One region of the Aeromonas jandaei genome, then DNA from elsewhere that is predicted to be linked to it. Evidence: predicted binding sites of a transcription regulator. Region 1 holds the regulator's gene; the other holds the start of a gene.
The links. The regulator LexA, encoded in region 1, represses DNA repair genes until DNA is damaged. The targets are predictions, from matches to a motif close to ANCTGTNTNNNNANACAGNT.
Positions count from the first base shown of each region.

Region 2: the regulator LexA is predicted to act here: its motif matches at 5,260-5,279, upstream of WE862_RS13355 (DUF4250 domain-containing protein).

Region 1 is NZ_CP149571.1:1,173,124-1,180,359, reverse strand. Features, by position in the region: gene WE862_RS05745 (ATP-binding protein) at 1-1,015, shown strand, start outside; gene trmL (tRNA (uridine(34)/cytosine(34)/5-carboxymethylaminomethyluridine(34)-2'-O)-methyltransferase TrmL) at 1,090-1,554, shown strand; gene dinF (MATE family efflux transporter DinF) at 1,568-2,929, opposite strand; gene WE862_RS05730 (SCO family protein) at 2,932-3,558, opposite strand; gene WE862_RS05725 (hypothetical protein) at 3,766-3,981, opposite strand; gene lexA (transcriptional repressor LexA) at 4,441-5,067, opposite strand; gene plsB (glycerol-3-phosphate 1-O-acyltransferase PlsB) at 5,272-7,236, shown strand, end outside.
Region 2 is NZ_CP149571.1:2,817,958-2,825,193, reverse strand. Features, by position in the region: gene trxC (thioredoxin TrxC) at 1-427, shown strand, start outside; gene WE862_RS13365 (SLC13 family permease) at 578-1,960, shown strand; gene WE862_RS13360 (glycogen/starch/alpha-glucan phosphorylase) at 2,025-4,499, opposite strand; gene WE862_RS13355 (DUF4250 domain-containing protein) at 4,877-5,074, opposite strand; gene WE862_RS13350 (cell division inhibitor) at 5,305-5,790, shown strand; gene WE862_RS13345 (YcgN family cysteine cluster protein) at 6,046-6,480, shown strand; partial or broken gene pflB (formate C-acetyltransferase) at 6,818-7,236, opposite strand, start outside.

The DNA of each region.
Region 1 (7,236 bases):
AGGCAAGCCCATGCTGCGCAACGAGCACCGCAAAGCGATCGCCGGCCCCTTTCTGATGCAGCATCACGGCCACAGCTACCACGTCTATTTCGGGCTCAATGCCGAAAACCCCTACCTGTTCCTGTTCATTCAGGTGCTGGATCACCCGATCCGCATTCTCGGGGTAGCCATGCTGATTAGCACGCCGCTCTGTCTGCTGCTCGCCTGGCGGTTGACCCGCCCGATCCTGCAGTTGCAGAAATCGGTCTCCCAGCTGGCGGCCGGCAACCTTGAGGTGCAGATCCCCAACCTTGGCCGCCGCGACGAGATCGGCCAGCTGGCCGACCATGTCAGCCGCATGGTGGAAACGCTTAAGAGCATGATCCAGAAGCAGAAACAGCTGCTCTCAGACATCTCTCACGAGCTGCGCAGCCCCTTAACCCGGATGCAGCTGGCGCAGGCGCTGATCCGCCGCAAGCAGGGCGACAGCGCCGAGCTGGCCCGGATCGAATCGGAGATAGGCCGCCTGGACAAGCTGATCGGGGACCTGCTCGACCTGTCGCGGGTACAGCAGCATGTGGAGGCCCCCGTCGTGCAGCCGCTGGCCGATCTGCTGGAACCCATGCTCGAAGATGCCATGTTTGAGGCGAACCAGAGCGGCAAACAGCTCAGGCTGCCGCAACTGCCGACCGAGTCGATCCAGATGTGGCCGGAGCTGCTCTCGCGAGCCATCGAGAACCCGCTGCGCAACGCCCTCAAATATGCCCGCGAGTTTATCAAGGTGGAGTGGTATCGGGATGGCAAGGAGTGGGTGATGACTATTCGGGATGACGGGCCCGGCGTACCTGACGAGCAGCAGCCGCTGCTGTTCCAGCCCTTCTTCCGGGTCGATGATGCCCGCAATGCCAAGACCGGCGGAACCGGGCTGGGGCTGGCTATCGCGGCGGAGGCGATCCAGCGCCATGGCGGCACCATTGCCGCCAGCAACAACCACCCGACCGGCCTCACCGTCACCATCAAACTACCGGTCGCCTGACCCTTTTCATCGGCACGGGCGCTGGGTATGCTGGCGCCCCTTCTTGCCTTTACATCTCTTTGCAGGAGCTCGTCATGCTCGATATCGTCCTCTACCAGCCCGAAATTCCGCCCAATACCGGCAATATCATCCGGCTTTGTGCCAATACCGGATACCGGCTCCATCTGATCGAGCCGCTGGGATTTGAGTGGGATGACAAGCGGGTGAAGCGGGCGGGACTCGACTATCACGAGTTTGCCGAGGTGAAGCGCTGGCCGAGCTATGAGGCCTTTCTGGCAGAAGTGGCGCCCAAGCGGGTATTTGCCTGCACCACCAAGGGACGCACCGCGCACTCGGCCGTGCAGTTTGCTCTCGGCGACGCCCTGCTGTTCGGCCCGGAGAGCCGCGGCCTGCCCATCGAGATCATCGAGAGTCTGCCATTCGAGCAGCGGGTACGCATCCCCATGCTGCCCCAGAGCCGCAGCATGAATCTCTCCAACGCGGTCTCGGTCTTTGTCTACGAGAGCTGGCGCCAGCTCGGTTATCCCGGCGCCATGTAAGCGCCACCGATGATCAGTGGCGGGCGTCCAGCAGGCGCCCGCTTCGCTCCAGTCGCCAACAGGTGACCCCCAGTGACAAGCCACGCCCCACCATCAGCGTCGCCATCGCAGCCCACAGTGCCGCAACACCCCACGACTGACAGAGCCACCAGATCGGGAAGAAACCGCCAAATGCCGCCAGCAGCATGCTGTTGCGCATCTCTTTCGCCCGGGTCGCCCCGATGAATACACCATCCAGCAGGAAACACCAGACCGCCAGCAAGGGCATCACCACCAGCCAGGGCAGGTGGCGGGTTGCCTCCGCCACGACCGCCGGAATATCGGTGATATAGCCGATAAGGTGGCTACCGAAGAGGGCAAATATCAGGGTAAAACCGCTGGCGATGAGGGCCGCCCAGCCCAGATTGAGCAGGATGGCCTCCCGCAGCCGGTGCCGATCCCGCAAGCCGATGGCCCGCCCGACCATGGCCTCGACGGCATAGGCGAAGCCATCGAGCCCGTAGGAGATGAGCATCAGGAAGTTGAGCAGCACCGCATTCGCAGCCACCGCCACATCGCCCAGCCGGGCACCTTGCAGAGTCATAAAGGCAAAGCAGAGCTGCAGGGATAAGGAGCGCAGGAAGATATCGCGGTTGAGGCCAAGCAGCCGCACCATGGGAGCAAGCTGGCGCCAGCGCTGCCAGCCATCCTGCCACACCGTCGGCGCCAATTGCCGCAGCTGACGAGATACCAGCCAGATGCCGACCCCCAGCGCGCAGTAATCGGCCAGCACCGAGGCCGCCGCCACGCCGCGCACCTGCCAGCCGAGCCCCAGCACAAACAGGGCATCGAGCGCCATGTTGACCAGATTGGTGAGGATCAGCATCGCCATGGGACTGCGGGCATCCTGCATCCCCAGCAGCCAACCCATGATCACCAGATTGCAGAGCGCCGCCGGAGCGCTCCAGATCCGCACCGCCACGTACTGGCCAGCATAGAGCTGAACCTCGGGCGAGCCGCCGCTCAGGGCAATCAGCCGTGGCAGCAGGGGAAACAGCAGCAGAAGCAGAGCCAGCCCGAGGGCAACGGCCAGCCCCAACCCGCGCAGCAGGGTATCGAGCTGGGCCCGCCCGTCAGCAGCACCGTGCGCCTGCGCCGTCAGTCCGGTGGTCGACATCCTCAGGAAGCCGAGCAGCCAGAAGATGAGATTGATGAGGGTCGCCCCGACCGAGACGCCCCCGAGAAACCAGGCCTGCCCGAGATGACCGATCACCCAGGTATCCACCAGCCCCAGCAGGGGGGTGGTGATATTGGAGAAGACCATCGGCAGGGCGAGGGCAAAGACGGCGCGGTGGCGAGAGGGATCTCGCCACCAGTGGGCAACAGAGTGCGTCACTCTCAGTGACCTGTCAGCTTCAGGATGCGGGAGAAGTCGGAGAGCATGCTATCCATCTGCACCAGCGGTACCTGGCCGCGCTCCACCTTGGGCCGGAATACCCCCTGCAACTTGCCCTTGGGGTTGATGAGGACGATGGAGGCGGAGTGATCGATCAGGTAATCCTTCTCCCCCTCCTTGGCGATGGAGTAGACCAGCCCCAGATTGCGCACAAACGGGAACAGCTTGTCGTGTGGCGCCGTCGCCGCCTTGAACTCGGGGTTGAAGAAGGCGGTATAGGTTTTGAGACGGGCAGGATCATCGCGCTGGGGATCCGCCGAAACAAAGACCACCTGAGTGGTCGGTGCCAGCTTCTTCAACTGATCGTAGACGGAGCGGATATCCGCCAGCGTGGTGGGGCAGATATCGGGACAATAGGTGTAACCGACGAAGAGAAAGGTCCAGTGTCCCAGCAAGTTGGCCGGGGTGAATGGCTTGTTGTCGGCATCGATCAGCTGGAAGTTGTTGATGTCCCGCCCGACCGGATAGTAGTCAGCATGCTCCGGTCGTTTTGGCTGGGTGAGATAGAAGGCAAGGATCAGGCAGCCTGTCAGCAGCAGAAACAACAGAGGATAGCGAAGCTTCATCATAACAAGAGACCCTTTCGGTTCAGTACACACAGCATCGATAGCCAGACAGGTGGGGGATTGTACCCCAGCAGGGCATGAACTGGAGACTCCTTGTACACGGCTCTGTCAGGAACAGACCGTTTGGTTCAATTAAGCAGCAACCACAAAAACAAAAACCGGCTCTTTAAGCGAGCCGGTTTTGTGGGTCTCTGCCGCCATCCATCCCCTTCACGGGCGGTTAATGCGCCTCTGCTGCAGCATTTTGCCGAGCGCTCTGGCACTGATGGGGATCACGGGCGCCAACCAGTTTTCCTGCGACTTGGCAACACCATGGCTCCGCTTGAATAGCAGCACCAACTGTACCACCTTCTCTTTCGGGCAACCCAGCCAGAGCGTCCAGTGCGAGCCCTTGTGGTGCAGCCAGAGCCCGTAAAACCAGGTCAACCGGCTGCCTCTGAAAAAACGGGTGATGGAGGATACCGGTGCCAGTTCCCTCACCCCTGTATCCCATGGAGATCTCGATGCCATAACCAGTCCTCCCTGACCGACAAGTTATGCTGTTTCGCCTGCCCGACTCTGCCGGCAGCACGGCGACTTGCCATACCACGAGTGACGCCCCATGGCAGGGGTGCCCCCTCTCCCTTCATATCCCGTGAAGGTGCATTGCCCACGCTTGTTCTGAATTTGCCCCTATTACCCGCCACAGGCCGGCAACGCATGGCAAGAAGTCTCTTTATTGGCGAGACCCTGATTTGAGCATATATCCGAAATGAATGATTGGCAGCCACTCCCTTCGTCGAACGCCTATCGAGTCTCGCAGCAATGGGCTAGCGGCCAGGCCAACAGGAAAGGCGCAAAACAAAACGGCCTCCCGCAGGAGGCCGTCTCATAGCAAAGGGGAAATTACATCCAGTCGGCGTTGCGGATCACGCCGACGGCCAGACCTTCGATAGTGAGGTGCTGGCTGGAGAGATCCACCTCGATGGGGGAGAGCTCTTCGTTTTCCGGCAGCAGCCACACCTGGCTACCCTTGCGCTGGAAGCGCTTGACGGTGACATCCTCATCGAGACGAGCCACCACCACCTGACCATTGCGCACCTCCTGAGTCTTGTGCACAGCCAGCAGGTCGCCATCCAGAATGCCGATGTTCTTCATGCTCATCCCCTGCACCCGCAGCAGAAAATCTGCCCGCGGATGGAACAGGGCAGGATCCACCTGATAGTGGCTCTCGATATGCTCCTGCGCCAGGATAGGTTCGCCGGCAGCCACCTTGCCAATCAGGGGCAGGCCGCTCTCTTCCAGCACCTCTTCCTCCTCTTCAAGCAGCAGGCGGATGCCGCGGGACGTGCCCGGCATGATCTCGATGACCCCTTTTTTGGCCAGGGCCTTCAGATGTTCTTCGGCCGCATTGGCCGACTTGAAACCAAGCTTCTGGGCAATCTCGGCGCGAGTCGGCGGCATGCCGGTTTCGCTCATATTCGCCTTGATCAACTCCAGCACTTCGGCCTGGCGGGGAGTAAGGGGTTTCATAGAATGGGCACCTGTCTTTTTATACAGCACACTGGCAGTATATACAGTGCAGTGACCAAGGCAAGGCAGAGCTGACATTTGTCGCGACAAACCGCTCATTTATCGCTGTTTTGATCCTGCGCAGCTGACTCATCGTACCTCTCGGCGACAAGGGGCCGCCGATTTGCTATGCTCACGCCGCATTTTTTTGGAGAGCAGACACACATGTCCCTAGGACAGAAGATTTCCAGAGCCATCTTGCAATGGCCGGTCAGCGGCTTGGTCAATCACAAGAGCCTGCCGGAAAATCCCATCACAGAACTCAATCTGGATCCGGCCAGACCCATCGTCTACGCCCTGAAGACCAGTTCGATCACTGACCTGATGACCCTGCAGCAATGCTGTGAGGATCTCGGTCTGCCCGGCCCCTTCACGCCGCTGGAGCTTAACAGCCAGCTGCTGCCGCGCTATGTCTGTCTGGATCGTCCGCCTCCCCTGTTTGGCAAACGCAGCAAACCTCTCCCCTTCCTGCAGGAGTTCCACCAGCTGCTGGATCTGCACAAGCAGGATCCCGAGCTGGATATCCAGGTGGTGCCCGTCACCCTGTTCTGGGGCCGCGCCCCGGGTCGGGAAGGCGAAGAGGCATCCGGCTGGAACATCATCAGCAGTCTGGCGCCGAACCGGCTGAAGAAGGCGCTCATCGTGATCCTCAAGGGTCGCGAGAATCTGGTGCGCTTCTCGCCGCCGCTCTCCCTGCGCTATATGGCCGACAAGCACGGCACTGACGAAGGGATCGCCCACAAACTGGCGCGGGTGGCTCGCACCCACTTCAGCCGCCAGCAACTCGCAGCCACCGGCCCGAAACTGCCGAACCGCCACCTGCTGTTCAAACAGCTGCTCGACTCCGAAGTGATCCAGCAGGCGATTGAAGAGGAGGCCCAGCGCGAAGGGATCAGCCTCGAGAAAGCCAAGAAGCGGGCTCACGGCTATATGGACGAGATCGCCTCCGACTTCTCCTACCGGCTGATCCGCCTTGGCGAGAGTTTCCTCGGCTGGCTGTGGAACAAGCTCTACCGCGGGCTCTCCGTCAACGGCGCCGAGAAGGTACGCCAGCTGGCACAGGAGGGGCACGAGATCGTCTACGTCCCCTGCCACCGCAGCCACATGGACTACCTGCTGCTCTCCTACGTTATCTATCACCAGGGGATGGTGCCGCCCCATATCGCGGCGGGTATCAACCTCAACTTCTGGCCGGCGGGCCCGATTTTCCGCCACGGCGGCGCCTTCTTCATCCGCCGTACCTTCAAGGGCAATCCGCTCTACAGCACGGTATTTCGTGAATACCTCAACCTGCTGTTCGCCAAGGGTTACTCGGTGGAGTTCTTCACCGAGGGTGGCCGCTCCCGTACCGGTCGCCTGCTGCCGCCCAAAACCGGCATGCTGGCGATGACCCTGCAGGCGATGATGCGCGGGCTGGACAGACCGGTCACTCTGGTGCCCGTCTATCTCGGTTACGAGCACGTGATGGAGGTGAACACCTACCACAACGAGCTCAAGGGCAGCCGCAAGGAGAAAGAGAGCTTCCTGCAGGTGCTCGGCATCCTGCGCAAGCTGCGCAACTATGGCCGTGGCTTCGTCAACTTCGGCGAACCGCTGACCCTCAACAGCTACCTGAGCGAGCATATTCCCGACTGGAAACAGCACATTGGAGAAGAGGAGCGTCCGGAGTGGATGGCGGGCACCGTCAACGAACTGGCCGAGCTGCTGATGACTCGCATCAACGGGGCTGCCGCGGTCAATGGCCTGACCCTGAGCGCACTGGCACTGCTGGCCGCCGAGCGTCACGCCCTGACCCGCGACGAACTGCAGGCCCAGCTCAACACCTATCTGGATCTGCTCAAGCAGGTGCCCTACAGCCCGCACAGCACCATGCCGGCCGAAGATGCCGCCACCCTGCTGGATCAGGCGATGGAGCTCAACAAGTTCGAGGTGAGTGAGGACAAGCTGGGCCAGATCATCAGTCTGGACCGCTATCAGGCGATCCTGCTGACCTACTACCGCAACAACATCCTCCACCTGTTCGCCATGCCTTCGCTGGTTGCGGCCCTGATCGAGCGTTGTGAAGGGATCTCCCACAGCGAGCTGCTGGCCCGCTGCATCGACATCTATCCGCTGCTCAAGACCGAGCTG
Region 2 (7,236 bases), 1.6 Mb from region 1:
TGTCACTACTTATTGTAGCCACTGCTTTACCAGAAACCGCCTGCCTGATGACCATATCGACCATTCAGCCAAGTGCGGCCACTGCAAAGCCGCGCTTTTTGGCCAGACCCCGACTCTCGGTCGTGACAACCAGTTCGATATTCTCATCAGCTCCGACATTCCGGTTGTCGTCGATTTCTGGGCCAGCTGGTGCGGCCCTTGCCAACAATTTGCCCCCGTATTTCACGAAGTGGCCAACGAAATGGAACCACAAATGCGCTTTGTCAAAGTGGATACCGAGCAGCAAACCAGCATCGCTGCACGCTACGCCATTCGTAGCATCCCCACGCTGATGGTCTTCAAACAGGGCAAGATGGTGGCGCAAGTCAACGGTTCACTGCCCAAGAGCATGTTCAAGCAGTGGCTGGAGCAATTCGTCAACGTTTGATGGATGTTGCGCACATGTTTAATTTCGCGCCGATTAATCAATCACTCTGTGAGTAGTGACTGATTTTCGACACACAGGCCTGTTTCCCCCAGGTGAAGAGATGTAGTCTCGGCAACACAAAAACAACCATAAATTAACCGAGAGAACATTATGCACACATCTGCTGTACCCTCAGCCTCATCTCGCTGGCTGGATGTCAAATCAGGGATAGTTATCCTGGATGTCCTGCTGCTCTGCGCCATGCTCGCCTGGCTACCGTTTGACCCCATGGTCAACAAAGGGCTGGGTATTCTGGTATTCATCGCCATCCTCTGGCTGACTGAAGCCCTCCATGTCACCATCACCGCACTGCTGGTGCCCTTGCTCGCGACCGTGCTCGGGGTCTTTGACATGAGCAAGTCACTCACCGACTTCGCCAACCCGATCCTCTTCCTCTTTTTCGGTGGCTTCGCACTGGCTGCCGCCCTCTCCAAACAGGGACTGGACACCCTGATGGCTGGCAAGGTGATGCATCTGGCCAACGGGCACCTTGGCTGGGGCGTCATTTTGCTCTTCACCATTACCGCCGCCATGTCCATGTGGATCAGCAACACCGCCACCACCGCCATGATGCTGCCGTTGGCGATCGGCATGCTGACCCGCCTTGATAGCAAAAAGAATCGTGCCACCTTCGTGTTCGTCCTGCTTGGTATCGCCTACAGCGCCAGCATCGGTGGTATCGGCACCCTGGTGGGCAGCCCACCCAACGCGATTGCAGCAGCCCAGATGGGGATCGGCTTCACCGACTGGATGAAGTTCGGCATTCCGGTCGTAATTATCCTGATGCCTTGCGGCATTGCCCTGCTCTATCTGGTCACTCGCCCGCAGCTCAACCACAAGGTTGAACTGCAGGATGTCACCATCAACTGGACCCGCGAGCGCAAAGTTACCCTTGCTATCTTCCTGACCACTGTGGTGCTGTGGATCGGTTCGCAACCTATCTCCAACGCCTTTGGCGGGATACCTCAACTCGATACCCTGATCGCCATGGGGGCCATCGTTGCCATCGTGGTCAGCCGCGTCGCCAGCTGGGATGATGTGAACAAGAACACCGACTGGGGCGTGTTGATGCTGTTTGGCGGCGGCCTGACCCTGAGCGCTATCCTCAAGGCCACTGGTACCAGCGCCTTTCTGGCGGAACATCTGTCGGCTGTCCTCTCTCACGCCAACATTTTCGTGATCCTGCTGCTGCTTGCCGCTTTCGTGGTCTTCCTGACCGAGCTGGTCTCCAATACCGCGACCGCGGCGCTGCTGATCCCGCTCTTTGCCGGTGTGGCTGAAGCGCTGGGCGTCTCTCCCGTCGTCATGGCGGTTCTCATCGCTATCGGTGCCTCTTGCGCCTTTATGCTGCCAGTCGCAACGCCGCCCAATGCCATCGTCTTTGCCAGCGGCCATATCCGCCAGCAAGAGATGATGAAAGCCGGTATGTCATTGAATCTGGTCTTCACTGTGCTGCTGGCGATGCTGGCTTTCTTTGTTGGCGATATTCTCTGATAACAGCTAGCCTCCCAGATAAACAAAACCCCCGCATTGCGGGGGTTTTTATTGCCGTGAACCGTTAGTTGACGGAGCAGCGTTTCAGGTTCCAGATCCGCTCTACATAGTCTTGAATGGAACGGTCGGAGTTGAACTTGCCCATAGTGGCCGAGTTGATGATGGCCTTCTTCGCCCACAGCGCCGGATCGCGATACCAAGTATCGATCAGCTTGTGCGCATCGGAGTAGGACTGGAAGTCCGCCAGTGTCAGGTAAGGGTCACCCCCTTCCAGCAAGGAGCGCTTGATGGAAGCCAGCTCACCCGGACGACCCGGAGTGAAGTAGTCGGTATCAAACCAGTCCAGCACAGCTTTCAGCTCTGAGTTCGCATAGTAGAAGTCATACGGGTTGTAACCGCGGCCTTTCAGGGCCTTCACCTCGTCCACGTTCAGACCGAAGATGGCGCAGTTTTCAGCACCGGCCTCTTCCGCGATCTCGATGTTGGCGCCGTCCAGCGTACCGATGGTGATGGCACCGTTAAGAGCCATCTTCATGTTGCCGGTACCGGACGCTTCATAGCCTGCAGTGGAGATCTGCTCGGAGACGTCAGCTGCCGGGATCAGCTTCTCGGCCAGGCTCACGCGGTAGTTCGGCATGAACACCACTTTCAACTTGCCCTGAATGCGGGCGTCATTGTTGACCCGATCCGCCAACTTGTTGATGGCATAGATGATGTCTTTGGCCAGCTTGTAACCCGGCGCCGCTTTGGAGCCGAAAATGAACACGCGCGGATACATGTCATAGTCCGGGTTGGCCAGCAGACGACGATAGAGCGCCATGATGTGGATAAGGTTCAGCTGCTGACGCTTGTACTCGTGCAGACGCTTGATCTGGACATCGAAAATCGCCTCGGCGCTCACATCAATGCCGGTTTCCGCCTTGATGACCTTGACCAGCTTCTCTTTGTTGTGCCGCTTGATGGTCATAAACTGCTTCTGAAACGCTTTGTCGTCGGCAAACTTCACGACACCACGCAGCTTGTCCAGCTGCAGCGGCCACTCCTTGCCCACCACCTCGTTATAGAGTGCAGCCAGTTCCGGGTTGCACGCCAGCAGCCAGCGACGCGGCGTCACGCCGTTGGTCACGTTGCACATTTTTTCTGGCCACAGCTCGGCATACTCGGGGAAGAGATCTTCCTTGACCAGCTTGGAGTGGATCTCCGCAACGCCGTTCACTTTGGAAGAGCCGATGACGCAGAGGTTGCCCATGCGCACCTTGCGTACACTCCCCTCTTCGATGATGGAGAGTTTGGCTTTAATGGCATCGTTACCGGGCCACTTGGGTTCGACCAGCTCGTTCAGGAAACGGGCGTTGATCTCATAAATGATCTCGAGATGGCGTGGCAACACCTTCTCGAACAGGCTGACAGACCACTTCTCCAGCGCTTCCGGCAGCAGGGTGTGGTTGGTGTAGGAGAACACCTGATAGCTGATCTCCCAGGCGGCCGCCCAGTCCAGCCCCTCTTCATCCACCAGCACTCGCATCAGTTCGGGAATGGCGATAGTGGGGTGAGTATCGTTGAGCTGGATAGCGATCTGGGCCGCGAAATTGCTGAAGTCGCTCTCATGCACCCGCTTGTAGCGGCGCATGATGTCCTTGATGGAGCAGGCGCAGAAAAAGTACTGCTGGATCAGACGCAGCTCTTTACCAGCATCGGTCTCATCGTTCGGATAGAGCACCTTGGAGATGGTTTCGGCCTGTGCTTTCTCTGCCTGGGAGTCAATGTAACCACCGGCGTTGAACACGTCCCAGTCAAAAAACTCGGAGGCTCGGGATTCCCACAGACGCAGGATGTTGACGGTACTGCCGCCAAAACCGACGACCGGAATATCCCAAGGCACCCCTTTGATCTTGCGACCCGCGTGCCACACCTTCTTCAGACCGCCGTTATCACCGAAAACGGTCTCGACATAGCCATAGAGGGGGACTTCCTGTACCGACTCCGGACGGCAAATCTCCCAAGGGTTGCCATATTCACGCCAGGAGTCCGGACGCTCAATCTGGCGGCCATCCTGGATCTCCTGACGGAACAGACCGTGTTCGTAGTGGATACCGTAGCCCACTGCCGGGTAGTTCAGGGTTGCCAGCGAGTCGATGAAGCAGGCTGCCAGACGACCCAGGCCACCATTGCCGAGCGCCATATCGGGCTCCTGTTCACACAGGTCGGTCAGATCCAGACCGAGTTCGCTCAGCGCCTCTTCACAAATCTTGTAAAGAGAGAGGTTGTGCAGGTTGTTGGAGGTCAAACGCCCCATCAGGAATTCAGCAGAGAGATAGTGAATAGCACGAGTATCTTTCTTGAAGTGAGTCTGCTGAGTGCGGGTCAGGCGCTCGTAAACCTGTTCGTTGACCGCCGCTGCGGTGGCTTTCCACCATGCATCGTGAGAGGCTTTCTGTTCGCTTGTTCCCAAGGTAGAACGCAGGTGACGCACGATACTCGCCTTGAGCTGATCTTTATCCAGTTGGAGATCCTGGTCTGTCTTCTTCTTGGTAGCCATAAACCATATTCCTTCGTTACAAATAAAATTGTTATCCCGAGGATCGGGACCGGCGCTGTTGTTATCTCAAAATATGTACCGGCGTGAGAATACTAACGAAAGCCGCACAATTAAAAGTTAACGCAAGTCACACTTTAACCGATGAAAACCGCCCCGAAAGCGTGAAAACCCTTTCCTTTGACTCGTTGCCATTCATAAAAAATAACCACCTTTATCAATAGGTTATGTTTAAAGTTAAAATAAAATAACGTGAATAGGTTTTCAACGATTGCCAGGCTTTGAAAATCCTTGAAAATAGGCACTGAAACGGCGCATTGAAAGCGATTTCAATGCGCCGATATATGCTACAAGGCAAATATGAAACCTGCATTGCACCATCAGGTGTGTGCCTTGAACTGATTGCTCAAAGGATCATAGTGATATCCAATCTGGCCCAACCGCACCGCCAGCTGCTCCTCACTCATGTTGTAATAGGCCAGCAACTCCTCCAGCCCATCACATTCAAGCCGCAATTTCTCATTGATGATGCCCAGCAAAATGTTGGCATCCAGACGCTGCAAAGTGCTGATATCCATCTCGGCTCCTCCTCTTGACGACCTGTATAACCATGGGTGGTACACCAGCGTTTGTCCATAGAACAAAAAAACACCACCCTTAGATAGATTATTCATCCATTTAAAATCAATCAGTTACAGAAGCTTTACATCGTAGAGATCACATATTTCTTTAAAAACAGCTTGTCAGGTACCCAGAACAGAACTACTGTATGTGCATACAGCTTGTATTTTCATACAGGATAAAGAATATGAACCAGACTCTGCACTCTCCCTCTGTCGCAATGAGCAGCACCATCAGCCGTCCATGGCCAACAAGGATCCTTTGTAAAGCGGGATCGGCCACAGCCAACGTGCGTATTCACTCTGACGAACAGTTTCTGGATGAATTGACCCGCATCGGTAACAACCATACCGGATGGATCCTGTTGATCGCCCCACCCGGCCGCCCTGCAGCCAACCGCTTGCAAGAGCGTGGTATAGACCCGAAACGGGTGCTGATCGTACACAGCCCGAAGATCAAGAACTGGCAACAGACACTGGAGCGCAGCCTTTGTCAGGGGCATTGTGCAGCGGTCTTTACCTGGCTGCCCGAACAGATCGAGCTGGATCACGCAAAATTGCAGCGTCTTGGCCAGCAGTCAGGCATATTGGCCTGCTTCTTTGGCGCCAAACGTATTGCTGTGAACGGTAAACGATTGAGTTATGGCGAACAGGATATCTATCTCAATCACTGAGCCAGGGTCGAGCTCCTCTTGATAGCACCTTCTTCACCCCCACTCGAGTGAAGTTGATAGGCACTCAAAGAGTCTGGAAAGAGATGGTTAAAGCAGACGGTACAATGAACATGACGCCAACTCAGGCACCTTATGGCTCCAGGCAATATATCGAGTTCACTCATATTTTCTCACCATTGGTACGCTCATCTTGAAATGCCGGGGGACAAGGGGTATAACCACGCGTTTTATCAGGTGTATTAAGTGAGCGGTATGATGCAAGCCCCCTTTTGGCAGACCAAGAGTCTGCAGCAGATGACTGAATCCGAATGGGAATCCCTCTGCGATGGTTGCGGCAAATGCTGCCTCAACAAGCTGATCGATGAAGATACCGAAGAGCTGGTGTTCACCAACGTAGCCTGCAACCTGCTCAACACCAAAACCTGCCAGTGCTCCGACTATATGAACCGCTTCAAGAAAGAACCGGATTGCCTGCAGATCACCCACGACAAGATTGCCGAGTATGACTGGCTCCCCTCCACTTGCGCTTACCGCCTGCTTGCCGAAGGGCACCCCTTGCCAGAGTGGCATCCCCTGCTGACCGGTAGCCGTTCAGCCATGCATCAAGCGGGACAATCCGTCCGTGGCAAGGTGATCCACGAAGATGAGGCGGGTGAATGGATTGACCACATCATCACCTGGGCCAGCTAACGCGCTCAATCTGCAATATCTGACACAACAAGGGCTGCACATGGTGCGGCCCTTGTTGTTTCTGCCAGACATGCTGCCCATCCGGGTAGAGTATTCACGTTGATTTGACGGGCATGATGCACATGCCCGCCCCTCACAATCAGACTCATGCCAAGCAGAGGCAGAGGCAGAGGCAGAGGCAGAGGCAGAGGCAGAGGCAGAGGCAGAGGCAGAGGCAGAGGCAGAGGCAGAGGCAGAGGCAGAGGCAGAGGCAGACTAACAAAACCCTCCAATCCGGCAAGATGGGGACATAAAAAAACCGGCGCCTTGGCGCCGGTTTTTGCTCACTGCGACTCGATTACAGAGCGGCGGTGAAGGTACGGGTGATGACGTCTTGCTGTTGCTCTTTGGTCAAAGAGTTGAAGCGAACGGCATAACCGGATACGCGGATGGTCAACTGCGGATATTTCTCCGGGTTTTCCATGGCGTCCAGCAGCATTTCACGGTTCATCACGTTAACGTTCAGGTGCTGACCACCCTCTACGTTGGATTCGTGGTGGAAGTAACCGTCCATCAGGCCAGCCAAGTTGGCTTTCTGGGCTTCCATATCTTTACCCAGTGCGTTCGGTACGATGGAGAAGGTATAGGAGATACCATCTTTAGCGTAAGCGAACGGCAGCTTGGCAACGGAAGTCAGGGATGCAACAGCACCTTTCTGGTCACGACCGTGCATCGGGTTTGCACCCGGGCCGAACGGAGCACCGGCACGACGGCCAT